2 linked regions of the Ensifer sp. PDNC004 genome follow. Each later gene encodes a partner of the first gene's protein in a complex. Links are inferred from orthologs where the notes say so. Each region holds a gene or a part of one and is shown on either strand. Other genes may lie near its edges. The genes, in order: eno and JVX98_RS15245.

Region 1 (9,618 bases):
TTCGACAAGGCCAACCGCACCTCGCTTTCGGGCAAGCGTGGCATCGGCCTCGACAAGGCGATGGAAATCTTCGCCGACCTCAAAAAGGAATTCGGCTTTCCGGTTCTAACCGACGTGCACACCGAAGAGCAATGTGCTCTGGTCGCGCCGACGGTCGACATTCTGCAGATCCCGGCCTTCCTGTCGCGCCAGACCGATCTTCTGGTCGCAGCCGCCAAGACCGGCCGCGCGATCAACGTCAAGAAGGGCCAGTTCCTGGCGCCTTGGGACATGAAGAACGTGTTGGCGAAGTTCACCGAGAGCGGCAACCCCAATGTCATGCTCTGCGAGCGTGGCGCTTCCTTCGGCTACAACACGCTGGTCTCCGACATGCGCTCGCTGCCGATCATGGCTTCGCTCGGCGCGCCGGTCGTCTTTGATGCGACGCATTCGGTTCAGCAGCCGGGCGGGCAGGGGGGCTCTTCGGGCGGTCAACGAGAATTCGTCGAGACCCTGGCGCGTGCGGCCGTTGCGGTTGGCGTCGCAGGTGTGTTCGTCGAGACGCACGAAGACCCTGATAATGCGCCGTCGGACGGCCCGAACATGGTGCATCTAAAGGACATGCCGCGGCTGCTCGAAAAGCTGCTGGCGTTCGACGCGATCGCCAAGGGCTGAGCCCCGCGACGCTTCGTGAAATTTTCATGAACCGCAATGGCGCGGTTGTTTTTGCATATTGCGCGCCATTGTAATTTCGAGGCCTTGGCGTATGACAGGCCCCGACCACCCACCGTCCTCAACAGGGAAGAGATCATGACTGCAATCATCGACATCATCGGCCGAGAAATTCTGGACAGCCGCGGCAACCCGACCGTCGAGGTCGACGTGTACCTGGAAGACGGAAGCTTCGGTCGCGCGGCAGTCCCGTCGGGCGCCTCGACCGGTGCGCATGAGGCTGTCGAGCTGCGCGATGGTGGAACGCGTTACCTCGGCAAGGGCGTCGAGCGCGCCGTCGAAGCCGTCAACGGCGAGATCTTCGAAGCGATCGGCGGTCTCGATGCCGAGAACCAGATCCAGATCGACAAGACCATGATCGAGCTCGACGGCACGGCGAACAAGTCGCGCCTCGGCGCCAACGCCATCCTCGGCGTTTCGCTTGCCGTTTCCAAGGCCGCCGCTGAAGCTGCCGGCCTGCCGCTCTACCGCTACGTCGGCGGCCCGAACGCCCACGTTCTGCCGGTTCCGATGATGAACATCATCAACGGCGGTGCACACGCGGACAACCCGATCGACTTCCAGGAATTCATGATCGTTCCGGTTGGCGCCGACACGATGCGTGATGCCGTGCGCATGGGCTCGGAAGTGTTCCACACCCTGAAGAAGCAGCTCGCAGCCGACGGTCACAACACCAATGTCGGCGACGAAGGCGGCTTCGCGCCGGGTCTCGCCTCTGCTCCGGCAGCCCTCGACTTCATCATGAAGTCGATCGAAAAGGCTGGCTACAAGCCGGGCGAAGACATGTTCATCGCGCTCGATTGCGCCGCGACCGAATTCTTCAAGGACGGCAAGTACGTTCTCGAAGGTGAAGGCCGCACGCTCGAGCCGGGCGCAATGGCTGAATACCTGGCGGAACTCGCTGCCAAGTACCCGATCTTCTCGATCGAAGACGGTATGGCCGAAGACGACTGGGATGGCTGGAAGGCAGTGACCGACCTCATCGGCAACAAGTGCCAGCTCGTCGGCGACGACCTGTTCGTCACCAACTCGGCCCGCCTGCGCGACGGCATCAAGATGGGCGTTGCCAACTCGATCCTCGTCAAGGTCAACCAGATCGGCTCGCTGTCGGAAACGCTCGACGCCGTCGAGACCGCACACAAGGCACGCTACACCGCCGTCATGTCGCACCGCTCGGGCGAAACCGAAGACGCGACGATCGCCGATCTCGCGGTCGCCACCAACTGCGGCCAGATCAAGACCGGCTCGCTCGCCCGTTCGGACCGGCTCGCAAAGTATAACCAACTGATCCGCATCGAAGAGCAGCTCGGCCTGCAGGCGAAGTACGCCGGCCGTTCGATCCTGCGTGGCTGATCGCCGCCTGATTTCCGTCTGAAAATCGAACCCGCCCACACGGTCCCGTGTGGGCGGGTTTCTATTTTCCTGCCGTTCATGGTCAACGGTCGGTTAATCAATCGCCGCTAATCTGATTGCCGTACTGCGTATCAGGGCGTGAATGCATGTGGACACGGCATCATAAGAAACGGAAACTGGGTCGGCTGGTGATGCCGCTGATCGCGGTCGCCTTTCTCTCCTACTTCGGCTATCATTCCATTCACGGCGGCTATGGCCTGAAGGCGACCGAGCAATTCGATCGCCAGATCGTCGAGCGGCAGGCGCGGCTGGATAAGCTCACGAAACAGCGGTTGATCCTTGAAAAGGAGGTTCAGCTGATGAGTGATGGGTCGCTGGAAAGGGACATGCTGGATGAAAAGGCTCGCCTCGCGCTCAACATGTCGCGAAGTGACGAGATCGTTATTTTTCACCGCGCCGCAAATTAACCTGAATTCAGTTAATTGAAATTTGTAAAGTAAAATCAATTGTTTGCATGGAATGCGAGCCATGCAAATATGGCATTGCTGTGTCTGCTTTCTTTCCCTATGGTAACCGCAAAAGGCTAACCATTGGGAGGAACGAATGGCTCCGCGAAAATCCGCGTCCGTTTCCAGCCGCAAGAGTGCCGCAAAGCCGGCGAAGAAAGACTTCAATGGCGGCACGTTCGCCGAATTCTCCAAACAGGAAGATCTGAGTGCCTACCGCGAAATGCTGCTGATCCGGCGTTTCGAGGAGAAGGCCGGCCAGCTCTATGGCATGGGCTTCATCGGCGGCTTCTGTCACCTCTACATCGGCCAGGAAGCTGTCGTCGTCGGCATGCAGATGGCGCTGAAAGAAGGCGACCAGGTCATCACCGCCTACCGTGACCATGGCCACATGCTGGCCTGCGGCATGAGCGCCCGCGGCGTCATGGCCGAACTCACCGGTCGTCGCAGCGGTCTTTCCAAGGGGAAGGGCGGCTCGATGCACATGTTCTCCAAGGAAAAGCACTTCTACGGCGGTCACGGCATCGTCGGCGCCCAGGTGTCGCTCGGCACCGGTCTTGCTTTCGCCAACCGCTATCGCGGCAACGACAACGTGTCCGTTGCCTATTTCGGTGACGGCGCTGCCAACCAGGGCCAGGTCTACGAAAGCTTCAACATGGCGCAGCTCTGGAAGCTGCCGGTGATCTACGTGATCGAGAACAACCGCTACGCCATGGGTACGTCCGTTTCGCGCGCTTCGGCACAGACCGACTTCTCGCAGCGCGGGGTCTCCTTCAACATTCCCGGCTTCCAGGTGGACGGCATGGACGTGCGTGCGGTCAAGGCCGCCGGCGACGAGGCTGTTGAGCATTGCCGTTCGGGCAAGGGGCCGATCATCCTCGAGATGCAGACCTATCGCTATCGCGGTCACTCGATGTCCGACCCGGCGAAGTATCGCTCGAAGGACGAAGTGCAGAAGATGCGCTCGGAGCATGACCCGATCGAGCAGGTGAAGGCGCGTCTGACCGAAAAGGGTTGGGCGAACGAGGACGAACTGAAGCAGATCGACAAGGACGTCCGCGACATCGTTGCCGACAGCGCCGATTTTGCCCAGGCCGATCCGGAGCCGGATGCATCCGAGCTCTACACCGACATCCTGCTTTGATCCGGGGAGGGACAAACATGCCAGTAGAAATTCTTATGCCTGCCCTTTCCCCGACCATGGAGGAAGGCACGCTCTCGAAATGGCTGAAGAACGAGGGCGACAAGGTCACCTCCGGTGACGTCATTGCCGAGATCGAGACCGACAAGGCGACGATGGAAGTCGAAGCCGTTGACGAAGGCACGATCGGCAAGCTCTTGATCGCCGCCGGCACCGAAGGCGTCAAGGTCAACACCCCGATCGCCGTGCTGCTGCAGGACGGCGAAGGCGCAGGCGATATCGCCGCTCCGAAGGCCGAAGCACCGAAGGCAGCTGCTGCCGAAGCGCCGGCCGCTTCCGCGCCGGCTTCGGTTGCAGCCCAGCCGAAGGTCGAAGTTGCCGCTGATCCGGCGATCCCCGCCGGCACCGAAATGGTCACCATGACCGTTCGTGAAGCGCTTCGTGATGCGATGGCCGAAGAAATGCGCGCCAGCGACGACGTCTTCGTCATGGGCGAAGAAGTCGCCGAATACCAAGGCGCCTACAAGATCACCCAAGGCCTCTTGCAGGAATTCGGTGCACGTCGCGTCATCGATACCCCGATCACCGAGCACGGCTTTGCCGGCGTCGGCGTCGGCGCTGCCATGACCGGTCTGCGCCCGATCGTCGAGTTCATGACCTTCAACTTCGCCATGCAGGCGATCGACCAGATCATCAACTCCGCTGCCAAGACGCTCTACATGTCCGGTGGCCAGATGGGCGCGCCGATCGTCTTCCGTGGCCCGAGCGGTGCCGCTGCCCGCGTGGCCGCCCAGCACTCGCAGTGCTACGCCGCCTGGTACAGCCATATCCCGGGTCTGAAAGTCGTCATGCCCTACACGGCCGCCGACGCCAAGGGCCTGCTCAAGGCTGCGATCCGCGATCCGAACCCGGTCATCTTCCTCGAAAACGAAATCCTCTACGGTCACTCGTTCGAAGTGCCGAAGCTTGACGATTTCGTTCTGCCGATCGGCAAGGCCCGTATCCACAAGGTCGGCAAGGATGCGACGATCGTCTCCTTCGGCATCGGCATGACCTACGCCGTCAAGGCAGTTGCCGAACTCGAAGCGCAAGGCATCGACGTCGAACTGATCGACCTGCGCACCATCCGTCCGATGGACCTGCCGACGGTCATCGAATCCGTCAAGAAGACCGGCCGTCTCGTCACCGTCGAAGAAGGCTACCCGCAGTCTTCCGTCGGCACCGAAATCGCGACCCGCGTCATGCAGCAGGCCTTCGACTACCTTGACGCTCCGATCCTGACGATCGCCGGCAAGGACGTGCCGATGCCTTACGCCGCGAACCTCGAGAAGCTGGCGCTTCCGAACGTCGCAGAGGTTGTCGATGCGGTGAAAGCCGTTTGCTACAAATAAGGGGAGGGCCCTTCGATGCCTATCAACATCACAATGCCTGCCCTCTCCCCGACGATGGAAGAAGGCAATCTGGCCAAGTGGCTGGTCAAGGAAGGCGATAAGGTCAAGTCCGGCGACGTGATCGCCGAGATCGAGACCGACAAGGCGACGATGGAAGTCGAAGCCGTCGACGAAGGCACCGTTGCCAAACTCGTCGTCCCCGCCGGCACCGAAGGCGTCAAGGTCAACGCGCTGATCGCCGTCCTCGCCGCCGATGGCGAGGATGTCGCTGCCGCCGCCAAGGGCGGCAACGGCGCGGCAGCACCGGCACCTGCCGCCAAGGCTGAAGCGCCTGCACCGGCAGCGCCGAGCGCTCCGGCTGCGGCTCCCGCACCGGCTGCTTCTGCACCGGCTCCGGCTGCGCAGCCTGCAAAGGCCGAAGGTGGCGCGCGCGTGTTCTCTTCGCCGCTCGCCCGTCGCCTTGCCAAGGACGCCGGCATCGATCTTTCGGCGATTGCAGGTACCGGCCCGCATGGCCGCGTCATCAAGAAGGACGTTGAAGCTGCCGTTTCCGGTGGCACCGCCAAGCCCGCCGCCGCACCGGCTGCCGGCGCTGCTGCTCCTGCAGCCGCTCCGCTTGCCAAGGGCCCGTCGGACGACGCCGTTCTCAAGCTCTTCGAGCCGGGTTCCTACGAGCTCGTGCCGCATGACGGCATGCGCAAGACGATCGCCAAGCGTCTCGTCGAATCCAAGCAGACGATCCCGCACTTCTACGTGTCGGTCGATTGCGAACTCGACGCGCTGCTGGCGCTGCGCGCACAGCTCAATGCCGCTGCTCCCGAGCAGGGCGGCAAGCCGGTCTACAAGCTCTCCGTCAACGACATGGTCATCAAGGCCCTGGCGCTGGCACTGCGCGACGTTCCGAACGCGAACGTTTCCTGGACCGAAAGCAACATGGTCAAGCACAAGCACGCCGACGTCGGTGTTGCCGTGTCGATCCCCGGCGGCCTGATCACCCCGATCGTGCGCCAGGCGGACCTGAAGAGCCTGTCGGCCATCTCCAACGAGATGAAGGACCTCGGCCAGCGCGCCAAGGACCGCAAGCTGAAGCCTGAGGAATACCAGGGCGGCACCACTGCCGTCTCGAACATGGGCATGATGGGCGTCAAGAACTTCGCCGCCGTCGTCAACCCGCCGCACGCCACGATCCTGGCGATCGGTGCCGGCGAGGAACGCGTCGTCGTGAAGAACAAGCAGATGGTCATCGCCAATGTCATGACCGTCACGCTCTCGACCGACCATCGCGCCGTCGATGGCGCGCTCGGCGCCGAACTGCTCGGTGCCTTCAAGCGCTACATCGAAAACCCGATGGGCATGCTGGTCTGAGTTGGATAAGGACCGGCCTTTGGGCCGGTCCGTTCCTTTTCGCGTAGTCGAAGGCGGGCCCGGACGATGAAAATAGTTCTCTGCTATGGCGACAGTCTGACCTGGGGCTATGATGCTACCGATGGCGGGCGTCATGCGCTTGCCGATCGCTGGCCAAGCGTATTGCAGAAGGCACTCGGCCCGGACGTCCAGGTCATTGCCGAAGGGCTGAACGGCCGCACCACCGCCTATGACGATCATCTCGCCGATTGCGACCGCAACGGCGCCAAGGTGCTGCCGACGGTGCTGCACAGCCACGCCCCGCTCGATCTCGTCATTCTGCTGCTCGGCGCCAACGACATGAAGCCGATCATTCACGGGACCGCGTTCGGTGCCGTGCAAGGGATCGAGCGTCTCGTCAGCCTGGTGCGCCGGCATGATTGGCCGGTCGCTGGCGAAGAAGGCCCGGAGATCCTGATCGTATCGCCGCCGCAGCTCTGCGAAACGGCCAATACCGGGTTTGCTGCCATGTTTGCCGGCGGCATCGAACAGTCGGCGATGCTGGCGCCACTTTACCGTGACCTCGCCGACGAACTCGATTGCGGCTTCTTCGATGCTGGCTCGGTGGCGGAGACCACGCCGCTCGATGGCGTACATCTCGATGCGGAAAATACGCGAGCGATCGGCCGCGGCCTGGAACCGGTCGTGCGGATGATGCTCGGGGTGTGAGCATGGTGGGGGGCGTCACCATACGTCCGGCGGAAAGACGTGAGGCGGCGGAACTCGCCATCCTCGTCGACATCGCCGCGCATGGCTTTGCCTCCTGGCTTTGGTACGGCGCGGTTCAGCATGGGGTGACGGATACGGCCTTCGAGCGCGGCCGTAACAAGCTGCGCGAGGAGCCCGGCCCGGGGAATTGGCGCGATGCGCTGGTTGCCGAGATCGATGATGAGGTTGCCGGACTGTCGGTCGGCTATGGGATCGGGCCGGAAGCGGCTGAGATTACGGCCAGGCACCCGGTTCTCGAGCCCCTGCTGGCGCTGCAGAGGCAGATCGTCGGGCACTGGTTCATCGAGAGCCTCGGCGTCTATCGCCATCAGCGCGGTCGCGGGATCGGCAAGGCGCTCTTGGCAAAGGAATTCGAACGCGCCGGATCGGCGCCGGTGAGCCTGATCACCGAAAGCCACAACGTGAGGGCGCAGGCACTATACAGGGCAAACGGCTTCGGCGAGGCAGCGCGCGTCGAAGCGGTTCCGCTCTTTGAGGAAAGCAAGAAACACGACTGGGTGCTCTTCACCCGCAAGGTCGCTTGAGACAAAGGCAGGAAACACATGGCTGAGAATTACGACGTCATCGTCATCGGTTCGGGTCCGGGGGGCTATATCGCCGCCATTCGTGCGGCACAGTTGGGTCTCAAGACCGCGGTCGTCGAGCGCGAGCATCTGGCCGGCATCTGCTCCAACTGGGGCTGCATCCCGACCAAGGCGCTGCTGCGCTCCGCTGAGGTTCTTCATTATGCCCAGCATCCGGGCAGCTATGGCATCAAGATCGAGGGCACGGTGACGCCGGATCTGAAGGCGATCGTCGCCCGCTCGCGCGGCATTGCCGAGCGCATGAACGGCGGCGTCGGCTTCCTGATGAAGAAGAATAAGGTCGACGTGATCTGGGGCGAAGCCAAGCTGACGAAGCCGGGCGAGATCGTCGTCGGCAAGTCGACGAAGCCCGTCGTCCAGCCGCAGGCGCCGCAGCCGAAGAACACCAAGGGTGAGGGCACCTACACCGCCAAGCACATCATCATTGCCACCGGCGCCCGTCCGCGCGCGCTGCCGGGCATCGAGCCCGATGGCAAGCTGATCTGGACCTATTTCGAGGCGATGAAGCCCGAGGAAATGCCGAAATCGCTGCTGGTCATGGGCTCGGGCGCGATCGGTATCGAGTTCGCCTCGTTCTACCGCACCATGGGTGTCGACGTGACGGTCGTCGAAGTCATGCCGAACGTCATGCCGGTCGAAGACGCCGAGATCTCGGGCATTGCCAAGAAGCAGTTCGAAAAGCAGGGCATGAAGATCCATCTCCAGGCCAAGGTGACGAAGGTCGAGAAGGCTGCCAACTCGATCACCGCCCATGTCGAGATGAAGGATGGCAAGGTCGAAAAGATCACCGCCGATCGCATGATCTCGGCCGTCGGCGTCCAGGGCAACATCGAGAACCTCGGCCTCGAAACGCTCGGCGTGAAGACCGACCGCGGCTGCATCGTCATCGACGGCTACGGCAAGACCAACGTTCCCGGCGTCTACGCGATCGGTGACGTTGCCGGCCCGCCGATGCTCGCCCACAAGGCCGAGCACGAAGCCGTCATCTGCGTCGAGAAGATCGCCGGCCTGCCGAACGTGCACCCGATGGACAAGCTGAAGATCCCGGGCTGCACCTATTGCCACCCGCAGGTCGCTTCGGTCGGTCTGACGGAAGCTAAGGCCAAGGAACTCGGCCGCGACATTCGCGTCGGCCGCTTCCCCTTCGTTGCCAACGGCAAGGCGATTGCGCTCGGCGAGGACCAGGGCCTGGTCAAGACGATCTTCGACAAAAAGACCGGCGAGCTGCTCGGCGCCCACATGGTCGGTGCCGAAGTCACCGAACTGATCCAGGGTTTTGTCGTCGCGATGAACCTCGAGACGACCGAGGAAGACCTGATGCACACCATCTTCCCGCATCCGACGATCTCGGAGACGATGAAGGAAAGCGTGCTCGACGCCTACGGCCGCGCGCTCAACGCCTAAAGGGTGTAGCGACGGAACTTTTCACGCGGCTTCGGCATTGATTACTGCCTCGTTTTCAATGCACGGAGATAACAATGAGCGTGAACGGCGTCGGTATTCTGGCTGCGATCATCATCGGCGGTTTGGCCGGGTGGCTCGCAGAGAGGTTCATGAACAGCGACATGGGGCTGTTCATGAACATACTGCTCGGCATCATCGGCGCGGTGGTGCTGAACTTTATCCTGGCGGCCTTCGGCATGACCTTTGGCGGCTGGGTTGCCTATCTGGTCATCGGCTTCATCGGCGCCTGCCTGCTGATCGCCGTTGGTCGCGCCGTCAAACGATAGCCTGCCGGGCCATCTGCGCTTCCGTCGGGCGTGATATGAAGACGGCCTGACATTTGCCATCGGGCCGTC
Region 2 (16,735 bases), 120 kb from region 1 along the record:
AACTGAGCTATAAGGGCACTTGCTTTGGTGGGAGTTACCATAATCTCATGTGGTGTAAAGCAAAATTGCGAATTCTCCCAATTTTTCAGATGCGTTCGGTTCCGGGCCATGCCAGAAACGATGGAGAAAGATTGCCGCTGGCGGCGCATAACATATCGAGCGGACTAGAATTTCATGGCCCGAACGTTCAATTCCTTCGCCTTTCTCGCCTCGCCCGCGGAAGAGGCACAAAAGGCTGCGGCTGATCTCAAGGCGATCTATGGCGACCATGATCCGTCGAAAGCCGATGTGATCGTCGCGCTTGGCGGCGACGGCTTCATGCTGCAGACGCTGCACCAGACAATGAACAGCGGCAAGCTGGTCTATGGCATGAACCGTGGCTCTGTCGGGTTCCTGATGAACCGCTACAGCACCGAGAACCTGACGGACCGGATCTGCCAGGCGGTCGAGAACGCTTTTCATCCGCTGGAGATGCAGACGACCGACGTCTATGGCGAGAGCTTCACGGCACTTGCAATCAACGAGGTCTACCTCTTCCGCCAGTCCTACCAGGCAGCAAAGCTTCGCGTTCTGATCGATGGCAAGACACGGCTGGAGGAGTTGACCTGCGACGGGCTGCTGGTCGCCACCCCGGCCGGCTCCACCGCCTACAATCTCTCCGCCCACGGACCGATCCTGCCGCTCGAGGCCCCGCTTCTGGCGATGACCCCGGTCAGCGCCTTTCGCCCGCGCCGCTGGCGCGGTGCGCTCCTGCCGAACCATGTCACGGTCGAGATCGAAATCCTCGAGGCCGACAAGCGGCCGGTGAACGCCGTGGCGGACCATCAGGAAGTAAAGTCGGTGGTCAGGGTAAAGATCGCCGAATCGGAAAACATGACGGCGCGTATCCTTTCGGATCCCGATCATTCTTGGTCGGACCGCATCCTGGCCGAGCAATTTTCGAACTGAGCGCACGTTCTCCGCGCGACCTATGGTATCATCCTGCCGGCCAGGTCTCCGCCGGCCCGCAGCAAACGGCAGCCGAGCCGCCGCCTTAAGGACGACGACCCAATGCACAGATCCGCCCTCCTCGCGCTGTTCCTGATTTTTAGCAGCGCCGGCGCCAAGGCTCAGGATGCCAACATCGTTCCGCCTGAGGCAACCTTCGTGACCAGCACCGGCTACTGGGAGGAAAGTGGAGAGCCGCTGTCGTCACTCGACCCGAACGCCGCCGCCGAGAAGCCGGGCGACTCCCGGCGCGGCTACTACAAGCTGATCGCGCTTCGCCAGGCGGACGGAACCGCCCAGGTCCATTTGCAGCAGGTGGAAGCGACCTCGGCCGGCCCCGTGGTGATTTCGTCGGCGGAACTCGAAGAATTCTCCGCGCTCAAGGCCTATGTCACCGACATCCGTCCGGAGACATCGACCGGCGTCACCGCACAGCCCGGCATGTTTGCGACCGTCTATCTGAAGACCGACCCGTCGGTGCGAGAACCTGAGAGCTGGACCGTGCTCATCGATGATCTCGGCGACATCAAGATCGAGCGCGCTTCCAACTGAGCAAAAGAAAGGGCCGGATGTGAACATCCGGCCCTCTTCAATTTCAGTTCGGCAGACCGCTGTCAGCCTTAGTTCAAATCATCCACGACGGCATCCGCGCCACCGGCAACGCGGTGTGCAAGGGCTGCTTCCATGAACTCGTTAAGTTCACCATCGAGAACGTCGCCCGGTGCCGTGCTTTCGACGCCGGTGCGCAGATCCTTGACTAGCTGGTAAGGCTGAAGGACGTAGGAGCGGATCTGGTGGCCCCAGCCGATGTCGGTCTTCGACGCGGCTTCGGCGTTTGCGGCATCTTCCCGCTTCTTCAGTTCGGCTTCATAGAGACGGGCACGCAGCATGTCCCAGGCCTTCGCCCGGTTCTTGTGCTGCGAGCGTTCCTGCTGGCACTGCACGACGATTCCCGACGGGATGTGCGTGATGCGCACGGCCGAGTCGGTGGTGTTGACGTGCTGGCCGCCGGCGCCCGACGAACGGTAGGTGTCGATGCGGCAGTCGCTCTCGTTGATGTCGATCTGGATCGAATCGTCGACGACCGGGTAGACCCAGATCGAGGAAAACGAGGTGTGACGGCGGGCATTGCTGTCATAGGGCGAAATACGAACGAGGCGGTGTACGCCCGATTCGGTCTTCAGCCAGCCATAGGCATTGTGGCCCTTGACGAGCAACGTCGCGGACTTGATGCCAGCTTCTTCGCCGTCCTGGATTTCCATCAGCTCGACCTTGTATCCCTGGCGCTCGGACCAGCGGGTATACATGCGCAGAAGCATGTTGGCCCAGTCCTGGCTCTCGGTGCCGCCGGCACCCGAATGCACTTCGAGATAGGTGTCGTTCTGGTCGGCCTCGCCCGAGAGCATGGCCTCGACCTGCTTCTTGGCCGCTTCCGCCTGGAGAACGCGCAGTGCCTGTTCGGCATCGGCGATGATCGCCGCGTCGCCCTCTTCCTCACCGAGTTCGATGAGTTCGATGTTGTCGTTGAGCTGCTGCTCGAAACGACGCAGGCCATTGATGCCGTCGTCGAGTTGCTGACGCTCGCGCATCAGCTTCTGCGCTTCCGCAGCATCGTTCCACAGGGTCGGATCTTCCGCCTTGTTGTTCAACCAGTCCAGTCGTCTTACCGCCTGATCCCAGTCAAAGATGCCTCCTCAGCAGGCTTATGGCCTGCTTGATTTCGTCGACAATATTCTCGATTTCGCTGCGCATGATCCTGCTTCTTGTGAACCGATAGGAAAGTGAGCGTCAAATAGCGATGCCCGCCGCTGATGTAAAGGCGGCGGGCATCGCGTGACGGGTATAAGGACTAGAACAGGCCGTTGGAACCGGAGGTCACTGCCTGGTTCGCCTGTGGCGAATTCTTGAGGATCTCTTCCGGCGGCACGTACTGGTCGAGACCGCCGATGACCGAGAAGGTGTCGGCCGGACCGGTGCCGGGCTTGAAGGCCTCGATGATCGTGTCCGGCTCGCCCTCTTGGGCGGCCATGCCGGTCTTGCGGTTGACGGCGACCATGCTCATTCCTTCGGGCACGACGAACTTGCTCGGGCGCGTACCCTTCACCGCTTCGGTCATGAAGTCGTTGAAGATCGGCACGGCAAGGCTGCCGCCGGTCGCGCCGCGGCCAAGCGGGGCCGGGTTGTCGAAGCCGAGATAGAGGCCGGCGACCATGTCGGGGGTATAGCCGACGAACCAGGCATCCTTTTCGTCGTTGGTGGTACCGGTCTTGCCGGCAACCGGACGATCGAGCTTGATCTTGCCTGCAGCCGTGCCACGCAGCACCACGCCCTCCATCATCGACGTGATCTGGTAGGAGGTCATCGGGTCGAGCACCTGCTCGCGGTTGTCGGTCAGAACAGGCTCTTCCTGGTTCTGCCAATCGCCGGCGTTGCAGTTGTCGCAGGTGCGGTCCTCGTGACGGAAAATCGTCTTGCCGTAGCGGTCCTGGATGCGGTCGATCAGCGACGGCTTGATCTGCTTGCCGCCATTGGCGAGAACCGAATAGGCCGAAACCATGCGCAGGACGGTGGTTTCACCCGAACCCAGCGACATCGCCAAGAGCGGCGGCATCTTGTCGTAGATGCCGAAGCGTTCGGCGTATTCGGCAACGAGGTTCATGCCCATGTCGTTGGCGAGGCGAACGGTCATCAGGTTACGCGACTTCTCGATGCCGAGGCGCAGCGTCGACGGGCCGGCGGAGCCGCCGCCGTAGTTTTCCGGACGCCAGACCTGGCCGCCGGCGACGATCTCGATCGGCGCGTCGAGGATAACCGACGCCGGGGTATAACCGTTGTCGAGTGCGGCTGCGTAGACGAAGGGCTTGAACGACGAGCCCGGCTGGCGCATCGCCTGGGTCGCGCGGTTGAATTCCGACTGGCCATAGGAGAAGCCGCCGACCATCGCCAGCACGCGGCCGGTCTGCGGGTCCATGGCGACAAGGCCACCCTGCACCTTCGGCGGCTGGCGCAGACGGTATTCGCCCTTTTCGGCGAGCGGCTCGACATAGATCACGTCGCCGGCGCCGAAGACGCCTTCAGGCGATTTCGCCGACTTGCGGTCGCCGTTGGCCGAACGATAGGCCCACTGCATGTTCTTGGCGGAGATGTGTCCCGTGACACGCTCGGCGACGATCTTGCCCGAAGCTTCCTTCTCCGGCTGGATGCCGATCTCGGCTCCCTGGCCATCAACGGAAAGCACGACGGCGAGCTTCCATTCGGGCACGTCGCTGAAGGCGACGACCGCACCGAGCGGCTCGCCCCAGTCGCCGCCGATCTCGATCGACTTGACTGGGCCGTGGAAGCCGCGACGCTCGTCATAGGTCAACAGGCCGGTCTGAAGGGCCTTGCGTGCCGCGGTCTGGAGACGCGGGTCAAGCGACGTGCGGACCGAAAGGCCGCCTTCATAAAGCGCGTTGTCGCCGTACTTCTGGATGATCTGACGACGGACTTCTTCGGCGAAGAAGTCGGATGCAAAGAGATGGGCGCCGCCGCGGCGCGGATTGACGCCGAGCGGCTGCTTCTTGGCCTCTTCGCCATCAGCCTTGGTGACGTAGCCGTTTTCGACCATGCGGTCGATCACCCAGTCGCGACGCTCGAGCGCTGCTGCGGTCTTGCGGAACGGATGGTAATTGGCCGGGCCTTTCGGAAGCGCTGCAAGATAGGCAGTCTCGGCAATGGTCAGTTCGGTCACCGACTTATCGAAATAGGTCAGCGCGGCGCCGGCGATGCCGTAAGAGTTCAGACCGAAGAAGATCTCGTTGAGATAGAGCTCGAGAATGCGGTCCTTGCTGTAGGCCTGCTCGATACGGAAGGAGAGGATCGCTTCCTTGACCTTGCGGTCGATCGTCTGGTCGGATGAAAGCAGGAAGTTCTTGGCCACCTGCTGTGTGATCGTCGAGGCGCCGACCGGGCGGCGGCCGGAACCGAAGTTCTGCAGGTTTACCGCGATGGCGCGCGCGAGACCGGTGATGTCAACGCCCGGATGCTGATAGAAGTTCTTGTCTTCCGCCGAGATGAAGGCTGCCTTGACGCGATCCGGGATGGCCTGGATCGGCAGATAGAGGCGCCGTTCGCGGGCATATTCCGCCATCAGCGCGCCGTTGCCGGCGTGGAAGCGCGTGGTCACCGGTGGCGAATATTTCGCCAGCACCTCGTAGTCCGGCAGGTCCTTGGTGACGACACCAAGATAGAGCGCCACGGCTCCGGCCACACCCAGCAGCAGAAACGCGCCAATCCCGAAAAAATATCCAATCAGCCTGATCATCAGTCAGATACCGGTACCTTAATTATCGTCCAATTGCCGAACCGCCCGACTGACAGTCCATGCTCTGTCCTGCCGGCTTTATGGCAGCGGCCCGACCAAACACTTTCACGCGAAATCGTCTGGCGTCGCAGCGTCCCGCCAACCCGGCTCCTCATATGGCGGGGAACTCCGGGCTTCAACTCGTTTCTCAACAAATCCGGGCGCAATTCCGGTTAGGTCCCGGATTGTGCGTAAAATAGGGCTGTTATGCGATAATCCCGTGCGCATCCCGTTGAAAAGCATAGCGCTGTTACCGGGGCGACACAAATCACTTCGTTCCCGGACCTGCCTTCAAACGTCAGCCGCCGCTGGCGACGGCCTGCTCGCGGTAGCGCTGCACGGCGACTGCAAGACGCTCGGAAACCTTCTTGCGCCATTCCGGGTCGAGCAGCAGCTTTTCGTCCTCCTTGTTCGACAGGAAGCCCAGTTCAAGCAGGATCGAGGGCACGTCCGGCGCCTGCAGCACGCGGAAGCCGGCGAAACGGTGCGGATTGTTGATGAGATTGATCTGCCCCTCAAAGGACGAAACGACGGCGCGTGCCATGTTGACGGAGAAGGCCTGCGTTTCGCGGCGTGTCAGATCGATCAGGATGTCGGCCACTTCCGCCGGCTCGCTCTGAAGCGGCACACCGGCGATTTCGTCGGACAAGTTTTCGCGGGCGGCTAGGCTTGCAGCCAGATGGTCGGAGGCCTTGTCGGAGATGGTATAGACCGTCGCGCCGCGGATGTCCTTCTGGCGCAGCGCGTCCGCATGAAGAGAAATGAAGAGATGGGCGCCCTTGTTGCGGGCGATCTGCACGCGCTGGGGAAGCGAGAGGAAGACGTCCTTGTCGCGGGTGAGAAAAGCCTCGATCCCGGCGCCCTTGTTCAGGGCCTCGACGAGATCCTTCGCGAAGGCGAGCGTAACGTGCTTTTCTTCCGTCTTCGTTTCGCCGGCGAGCGCGCCGGTATCGATGCCGCCGTGGCCCGCATCGATCGCGATGATGAACGGCCCGCCTTCCCTCGTGGGGGCGACGGCAACCGGCCTGTCGGTCTTGGTGGCGGCAACCGATCCGGTCCACTGCTGCTCACCGAGAAGCGCATCGAAGCGCGCCTGGTCGACGCGCTCGGCATCGAGCACGAGGCGGTAACCCTTGCCCCCCTCTTCCGCGACAACTTCCGCATGGGTGACCGCGACCGGGCCTTTTGCCGAAAAAACGATGCGGGAACTGCCCGCCCCCATGCCGCCGTAGCGGATCGCATCGAACAGGCCGCGTGGTTCAAGGCTGTCCGCCTTCAGGCCGAAGGCCGTTTCCGGCAGGTCGACCACGACACGAACGGGATCGGCGACATAGTGCAGGGAGAATTCCGGTTTGCGATCGAACTCGACGACGACGCGCGTGCGCGCATCGTCACCTGCGATCCGTGCCGCAAAGGCGAGCAAGGGACCCGGCTCGGCGGCCCCTGCCGCCGGCACGTTCCAAAGAAGACCGCCGGCTAGCAGCGATGCTCCGAGCAGAAGCCTGCCCGCGCGCGACATCAAAGACAACAGCGAACCACGCATACAAACCGCCAAAGGCCTCACCTCGGGCTCTCCACCACTTTCTCAGAAAACCAAACAGCAGCCGACGCACGGCTGCTGTACGCACAGGTTGATCAATGAACCCTTATGGTTAACCAATGCTTGACAATGATCATCTTCCCCGGCCAGCGGGGACAATCGATTTACCGTTTATCGACCTACTCCACGTGGACAAGCGAATCGATCATTATTGTGGCGGCACGGGCTTTTCCCTTGCCAATGTGACATAGAAAACATAAAAGCGTCACAAGGAGAAAGTGTTGACGGGATAGAACAGTCGACCGGGCAGCCGGAGCTTCTCCAAAGCTTGGCGCCAGGGTGCGGTCGAACCGGATTGACCGGTTAACTTATCGCATTGCGGTCGCAAGATGTTCATCCGCCGTCGCTGCATTTCCTCCCCGTACACTGGATCGCAAATTTCCGGCGGTGGCCGGAGTTCTTGATGGTGATTTTTCACCGACGCCCGCAAGCGGGCGCATTCATCGGGTCTTCATGAGACCTTAGACATTGGCATTCTTGTTTGGTCATTGATGTTGACTCAGCAGTATCGGTCAGAAGTAGCGCGGCCCCGGGACACACATGTTCCGGCTGTCGTCTGGCTGCTGCACCATCGCCTGCGCCAAACAGGAACTTTCATATCCGGCGCACCTTCCGACGTGTTTGGCAGTCTTCCTAAGGAAGCAGGTCTGTCTCCCGTTCCGCTGGCGCGCCGAGGAGCACAGCTTAGATGGCAGAGAAAATGCTTATCGATGCGTCTCATTCAGAAGAGACGCGCGTCGTTGTCGTTCGCGGGAACCGCATAGAAGAGTTCGACTTCGAGTCGGAACACAAGAAGCAGATCCGCGGCAATATCTACTTGGCGAAGGTCACCCGGGTGGAGCCCTCGCTCCAGGCCGCCTTCGTCGATTACGGCGGCAACCGCCACGGGTTCCTGGCTTTCGCCGAAATCCACCCCGACTACTACCAGATCCCGCTCGCCGACCGTCAGGCGCTCTTGAAGGCCGAAGCCGAAGAAGCGCGGCGCGACGACGACATCGAGCATGTCGAGACCGCCCCTGCCCCGGTAAGCGAACTCTCCGTTCCCGTGGATCTCGAAATCGTCACGGAAGCTGACGCTGAAGCCGAGCCGGTCGCAGCCGTCGCTGACGCCGCACCGGTCGTCGAAGAGGAAGCCCCGGCCGAAAAGCCGAAGGCGAAGCCGAAGCGCACCCGCAAGACCAAGGCCAAGGCTGCGGAAGAAGCCGCTGCCGCGTCGGCCGATGGCGACGAGAGCAATGGCGGCGAGATGGCTGCCATGGTCGATACCGACGCCATTTCCGAGGATGTCGACAGCCGCCGTCGCCATGACGACGACGATGATGACGACGACAGCCACGACGGCGAAAAGGAAATCATCGAATCCGTCGGCGCCGAAGACGCCATGGAAGAGGTTCCGGACCGTCAGGTTCGCAAGCCGCGCAAGCAGTACCGCATCCAGGAAGTCATCAAGCGCCGCCAGATCCTGCTCGTTCAGGTCGCCAAGGAAGAGCGCGGCAACAAGGGCGCTGCACTAACGACCTATCTGTCGCTTGCCGGCCGTTACTCGGTGCTGATGCCGAACACCGCACGCGGCGGCGGCATCTCCCGCAAGATCACCAACCTTCAGGACCGCAAGCGCCTGAAGGAAATCGCCCGCGGCCTCGAAGTGCCGCAGGGCATGGGCGTGATCCTGCGCACCGCCGGTGCCAACCGCACCAAGGTCGAGATCAAGCGCGACTTCGAATATCTGATGCGCCTGTGGGAAAACGTCCGCACGCTGACGCTGAACTCCACGGCCCCCTGCCTCGTCTATGAGGAAGGCAGCCTGATCAAGCGCTCGATCCGCGATCTCTACAACAAGGACATCAGCGAGATCATCGTCTCCGGCGAGGAAGGCTACAAGGAAGCCAAGGGCTTCATGAAGATGCTGATGCCGAGCCACGCCAAGGTGGTTCAGCCTTACCGCGACGTGCATCCGATCTTCTCGCGCTCCGGCATCGAAGCGCAGCTCGACCGCATGCTGCAGCCGCAGGTAACGCTGAAATCCGGCGGCTACATCATCATCAACCAGACCGAAGCGCTGGTTTCGATCGACGTCAACTCCGGCCGTTCGACGCGCGAGCACTCGATCGAAGACACCGCACTCCAGACCAACCTGGAAGCTGCCGAAGAAGTGGCTCGCCAGTTGCGTCTGCGCGACCTTGCCGGCCTCGTCGTCATCGACTTCATCGACATGGAAGAAAAGCGGAACAACCGCTCGGTCGAGAAGCGTCTGAAGGATTGCCTGAAGAACGATCGCGCCCGCATCCAGGTCGGCCGCATCTCGCATTTCGGCCTGCTCGAAATGTCGCGCCAGCGCATTCGTGCCTCGGTGCTCGAATCGACGATGCAGACCTGCCCGCACTGCAACGGCACGGGTCATGTTCGCTCGCAGTCCTCCGTCGCCCTGCACGTGCTGCGCGGCATCGAGGAACACCTGCTCAAGAACACGACGCACGACATCACCGTGCGCACCATCCCGGATATCGCGCTCTACCTGCTCAACCAGAAGCGCGGCACGATCATGGACTACGAAGCCCGCTTCGGCGTTTCGATCATCATCGAGGCTGACGCCCATGTCGGCGCCCAGCACTTCGCGATCGATCGCGGCGAGCCGGTCGAAAACCCGGTCAAGATCGAGCAGCTGCTGCACTTCGAGCCGGAAGAGGAAGAAGACGACGTCGTGATCGAAGAGGATCTCGACGAGGAAGAAGCAGGAGAAGTCGTCGGCGAACAGCGCCAGGAACAGCCGAAGGCTGCTGCCCAGTCCGACGATCAGAATGGACGCAAGCGCAAGCGCCGTCGCCGCCGTCGCGGCAAGGGTGGCCAGCAGGCCGAAGGCAGCGCCCTCCAGGTTTCCGAATCGGCAGGCGATGCTGACGACGGTTCCGATGAGGATGAAGGCGATGACGAGGGTGTCGATGCGGACGCCGCGACCGCCGATGGCGATCAGAAGCGCAAGCGCCGCCGCCGGGGCAAGCGTGGCGGCCGCCGCAACCGTCCGGAAGGCGAAGGTGAAGGCCAGCTCGATGCCGATGCCGATGCGGAAGCCGGCGACGATGGCGCAGACGAAGCCGAAGCCGTAGAGGCACCGGCCGCTGCAGCCGAGGTCGAAGTGGCTGTCGCTGTCGAGGAAACGGCTGTGGTTGCCGAAGAAGTCGAGGTGGCGGACGCAAAGCCTGCCAAGCCGAAGCGCACCCGCAAGAAAGCCGTCAAGGCTGAAGAACCGGCAGTCAGCGTCGACGAAGTTGCCCAGGCAGCGATCGAAGACCAGCCCGCCGTTGCCGACCCGGCCGTCGAAGCGGTGGAAGAGGCTGCGGCCGACCTTGCCGAGACCAAACCGGTGCGCGCCAACCGCGACCTTTCGAAGATCGCTTCCGAACCGGTGGTAACGTCGAGCGCGACGAAGCCCGAAGAGGAAGAGCCGGCCAAGCCGAAAAAGGGTGGCTGGTGGCAGCGCCGCGGCTTCTTCTAAGCCGCGCTGCAAGTACCAAACTCTGAAAATACGAAAGGCCCGGAGCGATCCGGGCCTTTTCCTATAGACGGATGACAGAAGGGGCTTTGCCCCTGCCCGTTCGCTCAGGCGGTCACGCCAGCCAGCGTCCGATCCTGTCCATCGCCTCGACCATGTCGGCCTCGGCACCAGCATAGGAGAAGCGCATCGTGCGGTGCCCTTCCAGCGGATCGAAGTCGAATCCAGGGGTCGCCGCGACATTGATCTCGGCGAGCATCCGCTTGGCAAAGGCCATGCTGTCATTGGTAAAGCGCGTGACATCCACGTAGGCGTAGAAGGCGCCGTCCATCGGCGAGGCGATGGAGAAGCCGATCTCCGGCAACCGCTTCATCAGCATGTCCCGGTTGGCGGCATAGGCGGTCTTGTAGCGGTCGAGTTCCTCATGGGCGTCGAGTGCTGCTTCTGCCGCAATCTGCGAGAGCTCGGGCGGCGAGATGTAGAGGCTCTGGGCGATGCGCTCGAAACCGCGCACCTTGTCGGCCGGCAGCACCATCCAGCCAATCCGCCAGCCGGTCATGCAATAGTATTTCGAGAAGGAGTTGATGACGATCACCTCGTCGGTCACCTCCAGCGCGCTTGCCTCTTCGCCGGCAAAGGTCAGCCCGTGATAGATCTCGTCGGAGATGAAGGCAATCGATTCGGCTCGGCAATAGTCAGCCAGCGCCTTGAGGCCGGCCCTGCCCGTCACGGTGCCGGTGGGGTTGGCCGGGCTCGCCAAAAGCACGCCTTTCAAAGGACGGCCTAATTTCGCAGCGGCACGTGAAAGACTTTCAGGCGTCAGAGTGAAGCCGGTCTCGGCATTGGCCTCGACCTCGACGACCGTCAGGCCGAGGGCTGCGAGGATGTTGCGGTAGGCTGGATAGCCCGGCCGCGCAATGGCAACACAGTCGCCGGGATCGAAGAGAGCCAGGAAGGCGAGATTGAAGCCGGCGGATGAGCCGGAGGTGACCGCCACCCGCTGCGGATCGAGCGCGATGCCGTGGCGTTTTTCATAGTGCCGGGCGATTGCTGTGCGCAGCGACAAGGTGCCGAGCGCGTCGGTATAGCCGAGCCTGCCATGCTCAAGCGCCTTGCGCGCAGCGTCGAGAGCTGCTTTGGGCGCCGGGTGGGCAGGCTGCCCGACCGCCATCGAGATCACCGGGTGGCCGGCGTCGCGGCGACGAGTCGCCTCCGCCAGTACGTCCATCGCATGGAAAGGTTCGACGGCACTGCGTTTTGACAAATCTACCAACGGAAAATCCTCGATATGCGGCTGTTCTCCAGCCCTTTGCCCGATGAAAATGACCTTCACAAGTCCGCGAGTGCCGTATTTCCGCCGATTTTGCCGTTTCGTTTCCGCAACACCCACCCTATGCTGCCGGCATATTGCGGATACGAGGAATCCTGTTGTCACTCAGAACAGCCGGTTGACCCGGCGACACGCGATGGACGACACACAGGATACGCAAGGACAACGAGGTAGAAATGAACTTCAGCACCAAGATGATTGCCGCCGGGACGCTCGCAGCGTTCGTGGCCGGGGTCAGCCTGCCCCAAAACGCGTTCGCGCTCGACGCGAAGCAGAAGGAAGAGATCGGCGCCTTCATCAAGGAATACCTGATCGCCAATCCGGAGATCATGCTCGAGGTCCAGGAGGCGCTGACGACGAAGCAGCGCGCCAAGCAGCAGGAAGCGGCGGAAGGCGCGATCACTGAGAACAAGAAGGCGATCTTCAATTCCGACTATGACATGGTGCTCGGCAACCCCAAGGGCGACGTCACCGTCGTCGAGTTCTACGACTACAATTGCGGCTACTGCAAACGCGCGCTTTCCGACATGGACGACATCCTCGCCAAGGACAAGAACGTGCGCTTTGTGCTGAAGGAACTGCCGATCCTCGGCCCGGATTCGCTGGCCGCCCACAAGGTGAGCGCCGCCTTCCGCCTGGTCGCTCCGGAAAAATACGGCGACTTCCACCGGGCGCTGCTCGGCGGCGAGGACCGCGCCACGGAGGAGACGGCGCTTGCGGTTGCCGCCAAGCTCGGCGTTTCCGAAAAGGACCTGCGCGCCAAGATGGAAAAGGAGCCGCATGACGCGGCCGTGCGCGAGGCCTACAGCCTTGCCAACGACCTCGGCATCACCGGAACGCCTTCCTACGTCATCGGCAACGAAGCGGTCTTCGGAGCAGTCGGCGCCGAGGAGATCGAAGGCAAGGTCGCCAATATGCGCGAATGCGGCAAGACAGCCTGCTGACAAACCTTCCCATGACTGTGGACAAATCCCGCGGGGGCCCAAAGGGCTTTTCCTCGCGGGACCATCAGTCTATAGGTAACCCTCCATGACCGGACCGGAATCCCTTATGCCATCGACCATTTTCGTGCTGAACGGCCCCAACCTGAATGCGCTGGGCAAGCGCGAACCGGGTATTTATGGTGGGCAGACGCTGGCCGACATCGAGGCCATGTGCAAGGCGGAAGGCAAGGCGCTCGGCTTCGACGTCGATTTCCGCCAGTCGAACCATGAGGGAACGCTGGTCGATTGGCTGCACGAGGCCGGCAACGTCGCCGCAGGCGTTGCAATCAACCCGGCTGCCTATGGCCACACGTCGATCGCACTTCATGATGCCATCCGCGCCATCGGCATTCCGGTCGTCGAACTGCACCTCTCGAACATCCATGCGCGTGAGGAGTTCCGCCACAAGTCGATGATCGCACCCGCCGTCAAGGGCGTCATCTGCGGCTTCGGCGCACAGAGTTACATTCTTGCGCTGCATGCGCTAAAGAACCTGACAAATCCGTCGAAATAAAAAGAACACAAGAGGCTCATATTCCATGGCTGACAAGAAACCAGGTATCGACCAGGCGCTGATCCGCGATCTCGCCAATATTCTCAAGGACACCGATCTGACCGAGATCGAAGTCGAGCAGGACGACCTGCGCATTCGCGTTTCGCGCAACGGCACGCCGGTTGCGATGCCGATGGCCATGCCGCAGATGCCGGCTTACCAGATGCCCGCCGCAGCGGCCGCCCCGGCAAACGCCGTTGCCGCTCCCGCCGCCGAGAGCGCCCGCGCATCGAAGAATGCCGTGACCGCGCCGATGGTCGGCACTGCCTACCTGTCCCCCGCACCGGGAGCCCGCCCCTTCGTTGAGGTCGGTGCCACGGTCAAGGAAGGCCAGACGATCCTCATCATCGAAGCGATGAAGACGATGAACCAGATCCCGGCTCCGCGCTCGGGCAAGGTCACCGAAATCTTCGTCCAGGACGCAGCCCCCGTCGAATATGGCGAACCGCTGATCGTAATCGAATAAGGCGGCGCGGCGATGATCTCGAAAATTCTCATTGCCAATCGCGGCGAAATCGCCCTTCGCGTGCTTCGTGCCTGCAAGGAACTCGGCATCGCCACGGTCGCCGTTCATTCCACGGCCGACGCCGACGCCATGCATGTTCGCCTCGCCGACGAGAGCGTCTGCATCGGCCCGCCGCCCTCGCGCGATAGCTATCTGAACATTCACCAGATCGTCGCCGCCTGCGAAATCACCGGTGCCGACGCCGTGCATCCGGGCTACGGCTTCCTGTCGGAAAACGCCAAGTTCGCCGAAATCCTCGAAGCGCACGACATCACCTTCATCGGCCCGACGGCGGAACACATCCGCATCATGGGTGACAAGATCACCGCCAAGCAGACGGCGCAGGAACTTGGCATCCCGGTCGTTCCGGGTTCCGACGGCGAAGTGAAGCCGGAGAACGCGCTCGAAGTCGCCCGCAAGATCGGTTTCCCGGTCCTGATCAAGGCGACCGCCGGTGGCGGCGGCCGCGGCATGAAGGTCGCCCGCAGCGAGGCGGACCTCGAAGAGGCCGTTGCGACGGCCCGCACCGAAGCGCTTGCCGCTTTCGGCAACGACGCCGTCTACATGGAGAAGTACCTCTCCAAGCCGCGCCACATCGAAATCCAGATCGTCGGCGACGGCGCCGGCAATGCGGTGCATCTCGGCGAACGCGATTGCTCGCTGCAGCGCCGTCACCAGAAGGTCTGGGAAGAGGCGAATTCGCCGGCCCTCAACGTCGACCAGCGCATGAAGATCGGCCAGATCTGCGCCGACGCCATGAAGAAGCTGAAGTATCGCGGCGCCGGCACGGTCGAGTTCCTCTACGAGAACGGCGAGTTCTATTTCATCGAAATGAACACCCGTCTTCAGGTCGAGCATCCGATCACCGAAGCGATCACCGGCATTGACCTCGTGCACGAGCAGATCCGCGTCGCCTCCGGCGGCGGTCTCTCGGTCCAGCAGGAAGACATCGTGTTTTCCGGCCACGCGATCGAGTGCCGCATCAATGCCGAAGACCCGCGTACCTTCGTCCCCTCCCCGGGCACGATCACGCATTTCCATGCGCCGGGCGGCCTTGGCGTGCGCGTCGATTCGGGCGCCTATCAGGGCTACCGAATCCCGCCTTACTACGACAGCCTGATCGGCAAGCTGATCGTGCATGGCCGTACCCGCGTCGAATGCATGATGCGCCTGCGCCGCGTGCTTGACGAATTTGTCATCGACGGCATCAAGACGACGCTTCCGCTGTTCCAGGACCTGATCAATAATCAGGACATTGCCAACGGCGACTACGACATCCACTGGCTGGAGAAGCATCTGGCCACCACGTCCGAGTAAGGACCAGACATTGAAAGGGACGCGCAGCAAGCAGCCCGATATTACGCCGGACATGCTGCTGCGCGCCTATTCGATCGGCCTCTTCCCGATGGCCGATTCGGCCGATGATCCGGAGCTCTTCTGGGTCGAGCCAGAAATTCGCGGAGTGATCCCGCTCGCAGGCTTCCACACCTCTCGCAGCCTCGCCAAGACCATCCGCCGAAAGCCTTTCGACATCCGCTTCAACACCGCCTTCGAAGCGGTCATGGACGGCTGTGCTGCCCCTGCTCCCGACCGGCCGACAACCTGGATCAACAATAAGATCCGCACGCTCTACGCGACACTGCACTCGATGGGCTATGCCCACAGCGTCGAGGCCTGGGAAGGCGACCAACTGGTCGGGGGGCTTTACGGGGTTTCGCTCGGCTCAGCCTTCTTCGGCGAAAGCATGTTTTCCAGACGCACCGACGCCTCGAAGATCTGCCTCGTGCATCTGGTCGAGCGACTGAAGGCGCGCGGCTTCGAACTGCTCGATACACAGTTCACCACCGAACACCTGAAGTCGTTCGGCGCCGTCGACGTGCCGAAGGCGGAATACGAAGTATTGCTCGCGAACGCGATGTCGTCGCCCGACCTCGCCTTCTAACCAAGGCAAATTCTAAAGAATGGGGATATGCCCCGCCGCTCAGCGCTTCTGCGCGGTATCCGGCGGCGGCAGGTCCGAGGTCGCCTTGCAAGACTGCAGCCAGACGTCATAGACCGGATGCTCGACGGCGTTCAGACCGGGGCTGTCGGCAAACATCCAGCCGGTAAAGATACGGCGGATCTTGCGGTCGAGCGTGATTTCCTCGACCTCGACGAAGGTGGTGATCTTCTGCGCTTCCGTATCGTCACGGCTATAGCAGACGCGCGGCGTGACCTGGAGGGCGCCGAACTGCACGGTCTCGCCGATATAGACGTCGAAGGTGGTGATGCGGCCGGTGATCTTGTCGATGCCGGAGAAGACGGCGACGGCGTTGGAAAGGCGGGCTGCGTCAACGGCTTCCGCAGATGCGACCAGCGGCAAGGCGGCAAGCAGGGACAAGCCCAAACGCCGTGCTCCTTGGCCGATTGCCTTGCGCAGATCAGAACCTGCCATCGTCGCCTGTCTCCCGCGTATCCTGTTCGTCATGGATTTCAGGCGCTAACCATCAATTGTGGCCTCGCCATGATCGAGGAACCCATTCCGCGGTCCGTCGTCGTCACTGAGAACAGATTATTCAGGAGCCGGGCGTCCAGGCGTCGTAGTCGCCGGTTACGCGCGGGCGCTTGCCGGTGGCAGCGATCGAGCCCTGTGGGCGGTAGGCGTTGGCCGTGCCGGTCGGATTGGCGCGGTGCGCCTTCTGCCATTCCCGCGGCGTGTACTTTTCATCGGCCGGCGAAACGTCGGTCCGGTGGTGCATCCAGCCGTGCCAGCCGGCCGGAATGGCGGAAGCTTCGGCGTAGCCGTTGTAGATCACCCAGCGGCGGGTGCGACCTTCAGAGTCCTTGCCGCCCTGGTAGTAGACATTGCCGAGTTCGTCTTGACCGACCCGTTGACCGTGGCGCCAGGTGTGAAAGCGCGTTCCGATCGTCTGTTCGTTCCACCAGGTGAAAATCTGCAGCAGGAG

Evidence for each region.
Region 2: the proteins of eno (region 1) and JVX98_RS15245 are in contact, whole or in part, in a solved structure (PDB 2FYM), measured with the Escherichia coli proteins. The link is inferred for Ensifer sp. PDNC004 from one-to-one orthologs.

The regions. Positions count from the first base shown.
Region 1 is NZ_CP070353.1:1,305,672-1,315,289, reverse strand. What follows is about bases 1-2,926. They hold eno (phosphopyruvate hydratase), read left to right. Parts: upstream 1-789; coding sequence 790-2,064; downstream 2,065-2,926. Other genes in these bases: pdhA (pyruvate dehydrogenase (acetyl-transferring) E1 component subunit alpha), read left to right, coding at 2,668-2,926; JVX98_RS14565 (septum formation initiator family protein), read left to right, coding at 2,211-2,531; kdsA (3-deoxy-8-phosphooctulonate synthase), read left to right, coding at 1-654. Also shown: more of pdhA, read left to right, coding at 2,927-3,714; JVX98_RS14555 (pyruvate dehydrogenase complex E1 component subunit beta), read left to right, coding at 3,732-5,102; JVX98_RS14550 (pyruvate dehydrogenase complex dihydrolipoamide acetyltransferase), read left to right, coding at 5,118-6,467; JVX98_RS14545 (SGNH/GDSL hydrolase family protein), read left to right, coding at 6,534-7,175; JVX98_RS14540 (GNAT family N-acetyltransferase), read left to right, coding at 7,178-7,759; lpdA (dihydrolipoyl dehydrogenase), read left to right, coding at 7,778-9,223; JVX98_RS14530 (GlsB/YeaQ/YmgE family stress response membrane protein), read left to right, coding at 9,298-9,549. UniProt on the Escherichia coli protein: Catalyzes the reversible conversion of 2-phosphoglycerate (2-PG) into phosphoenolpyruvate (PEP). It is essential for the degradation of carbohydrates via glycolysis.
Region 2 is NZ_CP070353.1:1,425,138-1,441,872, forward strand. The notes cover bases 7,238-10,622. They hold JVX98_RS15245 (ribonuclease E/G), read left to right. Parts: upstream 7,238-7,617; coding sequence 7,618-10,422; downstream 10,423-10,622. Other genes in these bases: JVX98_RS15250 (pyridoxal phosphate-dependent aminotransferase), read right to left, coding at 10,535-10,622. Also shown: JVX98_RS15220 (NAD kinase), read left to right, coding at 175-948; JVX98_RS15225 (hypothetical protein), read left to right, coding at 1,051-1,539; JVX98_RS15235 (penicillin-binding protein 1A), read right to left, coding at 2,837-5,290; JVX98_RS15240 (N-acetylmuramoyl-L-alanine amidase), read right to left, coding at 5,628-6,872; more of JVX98_RS15250, read right to left, coding at 10,623-11,692; JVX98_RS15255 (DsbA family protein), read left to right, coding at 11,926-12,693; aroQ (type II 3-dehydroquinate dehydratase), read left to right, coding at 12,800-13,246; accB (acetyl-CoA carboxylase biotin carboxyl carrier protein), read left to right, coding at 13,272-13,751; accC (acetyl-CoA carboxylase biotin carboxylase subunit), read left to right, coding at 13,764-15,107; aat (leucyl/phenylalanyl-tRNA--protein transferase), read left to right, coding at 15,118-15,732; JVX98_RS15280 (DUF2155 domain-containing protein), read right to left, coding at 15,772-16,224; JVX98_RS15285 (NADH:ubiquinone oxidoreductase subunit NDUFA12), read right to left, coding at 16,346-16,735. UniProt on the Escherichia coli protein: Endoribonuclease that plays a central role in RNA processing and decay. Required for the maturation of 5S and 16S rRNAs and the majority of tRNAs. Also involved in the degradation of most mRNAs.